DNA from 2 places in the Psychrobacillus sp. FSL H8-0487 genome. Region 1 is predicted to be linked to the other one. Evidence: predicted binding sites of a transcription regulator. Region 1 holds the regulator's gene; the other holds the start of a gene.
What was found. The regulator Rex, encoded in region 1, represses fermentation and respiration genes when NADH is low (regulators of the CRP and FNR family bind a similar motif). The targets are predictions, from matches to a motif close to TTGTGAAATATTTCACAA.

Region 1 (2,490 bases):
TATTGCCAGTCAGTGCCGCTTGCTCTTGGTCATAATAACCAAATTGGACATTTGTTCCGTATTGAATTTTGCCTCCAGCAGCTTCCAGTTGTTTCATAATGGTTTTTAGTAAAGTCGATTTTCCAACTCCATTTGGTCCAACAAGCGCAATTCGATCCTGTTTGTACACAGAAAAGGATATGTTAGATGAAACTGTATTGTTTGGATAACCGACTGCAATTTCCTCTAGGCGGAGAACGTCATTCCCACTAGGTCGGTCGATAGTAAATCCGAATGAAGCAGATTTTTCATCGCCGTCTGGGGAATCCATCCAGTCTGTTTTTTCAATAACCTTCCGTCTAGATTGGGCCATTTTAGTCGTAGAGGCACGAGCTAGGTTTTTACTAACAAACTCCTCTAGCTTTGCTTTTTCCTCTTGCTGTTTTTCATATTTCTTACTATCTAATTCATAGTTTTTTGCTTTTTGCGTTAAGTAAGAGCTATAGTTTCCAACAAATCTTGCTACATTATGACGAGATACCTCATACACAAAGGTAACTACCTGATCTAAAAAGTAACGATCATGCGATACGATAAGAACAGCACCATTATAATTCTTTAAATAATTTTCTAAAAAGCTTAATGTTTGAATGTCCAAATGATTGGTAGGCTCATCGAGGATGAGTAAGTCTGGCTTACTTAAAAGCATTTTAGCTAATGCTAGTCTCGTTTTTTGACCACCAGATAATGCTTGGACTGGCTTCTCATAATCTTCTGGGAAGAACTGCATGCCATGTAGGATAGATCGAATATCAGATTCGAAGCGATAACCACCAGCTTCATTGAAAGCTAATTGCAATTCATCGTACGTTGCTGCCACTCTTGCATAAGCCTCGGTATCTTCATATACAGAAGGATCAGCCATCTGTGATTCTAAGGAACGAAGCTCTTTTTCTGAGTTAATGAGATGACTAAAAATAGTCTTCATTTCGTCCCAAATAGTCAGCTTAGATTCTAGACCTGCATGTTGCTCTAGATAGCCAAGACGAATATTTTTGGGCATAATGATTTCGCCTGAATCGTATGACATTTCACCAGCAATTATTTTAAGTAAAGTAGATTTTCCAGCACCGTTTCTGCCAACAAGGGCGACCCGGTCTCTGTCCTGAACCTCTAGCTTTACGTTTGTTAATATATCTTCACCGTTAAAGGATTTTGTTATTTGATTGACTTGTAAAACGATCACAGTATTCGCACCTCAATTCTAACTTAAGTGTAATAGATAGGGCTTGTTGTTGCAACGCCATAGCTTTACAATGGTAGAAATGTCTAGTAAGATAAAAACGATTTGTTTGACTAAACTAGGAGGATTTTTATGAAACCAGATATACCAAGAATTCCTCAAGCAACTACAAAAAGACTTCCATTATATTATAGATTTTTACAAAGCTTTGATAATGCCGGACATAAAAGAGTTTCTTCACAGGAATTGAGTGAAGCGATGAAGATTGATTCCGCAACAATTAGAAGAGATTTCTCTCATTTTGGTGCTCTCGGGAAAAAGGGTTACGGCTACGAAGTACCAACGTTACTGGAGTTTTTCCGTAAAACACTAGATCAGGATGAGGCAGCGAATGTCGCGCTTATTGGTGTTGGTAGTTTGGGAACTGCTTTCTTGAAGTATAACTTCCAAAAAAATCATAACACTAAGATTGTTGTAGCTTTTGATACAAAGGCACCTGTTGAGGGAACGACTATTAGTGATATACCTGTATATCATTCTAGTGTTATGCTAGAAAAACTAGAGGAATATGGAATTGAGTTAGTTATTTTCACTTTACCGAGTAGATCAGCACAGCAAGTAGCAGACCAACTAGGGACTTCGTCTATTAAAGGGATACTAAACTTTACACCAATTCGTATTCAAACAACGGATGCGATCCGAGTACACACAATCGATTTATCTGTCGAATTGCAAACCTTGATTTATCTCATAAGAAACTAACATACTGAATAACTAAAGAAGCCTTTGACCACAATGCTAATGGGTCAAAGGCTTTTTATTGATGACTAGAAGTTATAGGAGTGTACTATTGAAAGAATATTAACTGCATATTGGAATATTGCTTCAAAAATTGCTGGATTTCATCTCCGTAAAATTGAACGAGTACAACGAATCCATTTAATAGCATATGGGAAATCATAGACGCCATAATCCTTTTCGTCTTGTAATAGATAAAGGAGAATATAAATCCTGATACTGCATATAGTAGTATGTGCGTAAAGTCAAAGTGAATAATTCCAAATACAATCGCACTAACAGAAGCAGCTACAAAGAAATTAGTTTTTGGTAATAATGTTCCGAAGATTATGCGTCTGAATATGAGCTCCTCTAAAATAGGAGCGAAAATAACGATGGAAAAAATAGCTAATGGTACAGCTTGGGCGATTTCGATAAACTGGGTTGTATTCTCTGATCCAGGATCCACACCAAACTTTTGTTCAATGTTA
Region 2 (2,490 bases), 1.6 Mb from region 1:
CATCGTAAATTTTTAAATACTTTCCTAATCTTTTAAAAATGACTCTACTTGTTTTCACAAATAAAGTCATTTCGTCTTTGTTTCATATTGTTTTCGCTTTAGGAGCTATAGATTTTAAAATATATGCCGTTACCCCACCATAAACTAAAATAGCTGATCCAATGAAAATAGCTAACATAAAAAATCGCCCTCTCAACTGAATTTGATATTCATTCTCATTGACATAATACCATAGTATATTTTAAATTTCTACAATACCTATTCTTTTTTCCTATATAACATGTTAAAATTGATACATCTATACTAGTCGGAGGGTTAAAATGAGTACTTCTAAACATATTCAAACAATTTTAAATGGAACAATCCAATCCTTGAAATCAGTAATACCTATTTCAATGGATATAAAGTCACCTTCCCTGATGGTTCAACCATTTGTGCAAAAGGAAATGGGCGTACTTATCGGAATCATCGGTGATATTAAAGGGCGTATTATTATTGACTCTGCGGCTGAATCCTTTTCTGCAATTGGAGCTACTATGTTCGGAATGCCATTAGAAGGTGAAATGCTCGAATCATTTACAGGTGAACTCGGGAATATGATAGCAGGTAATTTATGTACCTCCGTTGCTGCAAGTGGAGTTGAAATTGATATTACTCCACCTACTGTTATTGTTGGCACTAGCAGATTATATGGTTTCCAACATGCTTTTAGACTGCCTGTAGAAATTGAAAATATAGGTGAAATGACCATAATCTTAACGATAGATGAATAGAAAACGAACCTCCTTTTAATAGGAAGGTTCTTTTTTTTTGCCTAAAATCATTACAGGAAGGTAATTGTGTTCCAAAAATACCAGATTTCACATATATTTCACAGTTAATAACCGTATGTGTGATTTTTATCACATCATCTCACGACTATTATATTTATGATGAGACTATAGAGTTTGGTAGAAGGAGGTGTAAGTAAATGTCGAAAAAGAAAGAAAAAGACTCTGATTTAAAAGGGACACTTTATTCCGTAGGTTTCGTTGGCGCATTTATATTAGTTACTTGGTTCTTGGCATTTTACTTATTCATAGACAGATTTTGAATTTAAATTGGAGGTTTAAGACTTATGCATATTCATAAGTATGAAAAGTGGTGGCTAACATTTGGAATTAGCTCATTGGTATTATTTTTAACTATCGTCGGTTTTAGTGCATTTCATTATGGCTCCCATCCCCCTTCCGGGAAAATTTATATCGACCCTGAGCGAGTTGATGAGATAGCTCCTTTTAATAAACCAGGAGTTCATAAAGTAGAAGGTGAAGAGTGGGATTATGAAGTCGTTCTTGTAGCGTCTGCGTTCTATTATAATCCACCCGAAATAGAGGTACCTATAGGTTCGACCATAAAGTTCATAGCAACTACTAAAGATGTAGTTCATGGATTTCAAGTTGCTGGAACTAATATTAATATGATTCTAGAGCCAGGTTATGTTTCGGAATATGTAACAACAGTAGACAAACCTGGTGAATTTTTAATCTTATGTAATGAATATTGTGGCGTAGGACATACCACAATGACGTCCATGTTAAAGGTGGTAGAGTAAAATGACAACTATTAAAGAAAAAGCACAAGACTTTGTAAGAGTTGATCGACGAGATGGGAAACTGGCACTAGCTCATATATATGTAGCATTTATCGCTTTATTCATCGGGGGGCTTTGTGGATTATTACAAGTCCTTGTCCGCTCAGGTCAATTTACACTCCCTTGGGGGATTGGCTATTATCAAGTATTAACTATTCATGGGGTTTTATTAGGACTTATCTTAACAACTTATTTTATATTAGGTTTTCAAATTGCTGCAATTAGTAAAACATCCGGTACGTTATCAGACAAACAACGATTAGTCGGGTGGATTGGTTTCTGGGTAATGACTGCAGGTACAGTTGCTGCTTCCATAATGGTATTACTCAATGAAGCTTCTGTATTGTATACTTTTTACGCACCACTTCAAGCACATTGGATTTTCTACGTAGGTATGGCACTAGTTGTAGTTGGGTCATGGATAGTAGCTATTGCACAGATTATGAAATATGTGGAATGGCGTAAAGCAAATCCAGGGCAACCTAGCCCGCTCTTATCATTTATGGTAATTGTCAATTTGGCGATGTGGATTATCTGTTCTTTAGGAGTAGCTGTAGAAGTAGTATTCCAACTAATTCCTTGGTCATTAGGATGGGTGGATAAGGTTGATGTATTGCTTTCTCGTACATTATTCTGGTATTTCGGTCATCCATTAGTGTACTTCTGGTTGTTACCTGCCTATATGGTTTGGTATGTTGTTATTCCTAAGATCATTGGAGGGAAAATATTCTCTGATGCATTAGCAAGGCTTTCCTTTATGTTATTTTTACTCTTCTCCATTCCTGTTGGTTTCCATCACCAATTGACAGAACCCGGGATTGATTCGTTCTGGAAGTTCTTACAAGTAGTATTAACAA

Region 2: a site for Rex is predicted at 891-908, ahead of MHI47_RS08165 (cytochrome c oxidase subunit 2A). Genes of this name have one in related genera too.

The regions. Positions count from the first base shown of each region.
Region 1 is NZ_JBBOZA010000001.1:3,236,801-3,239,290, reverse strand. It holds gene MHI47_RS16515 (ABC-F family ATP-binding cassette domain-containing protein) at 1-1,225, opposite strand, end outside; gene MHI47_RS16510 (redox-sensing transcriptional repressor Rex) at 1,355-1,984, shown strand; gene MHI47_RS16505 (CPBP family intramembrane glutamic endopeptidase) at 2,070-2,490, opposite strand, start outside.
Region 2 is NZ_JBBOZA010000001.1:1,647,521-1,650,010, reverse strand. It holds gene MHI47_RS08170 (chemotaxis protein CheX) at 321-773, shown strand; gene MHI47_RS08165 (cytochrome c oxidase subunit 2A) at 971-1,093, shown strand; gene MHI47_RS08160 (cytochrome B5) at 1,118-1,594, shown strand; gene MHI47_RS08155 (b(o/a)3-type cytochrome-c oxidase subunit 1) at 1,596-2,490, shown strand, end outside.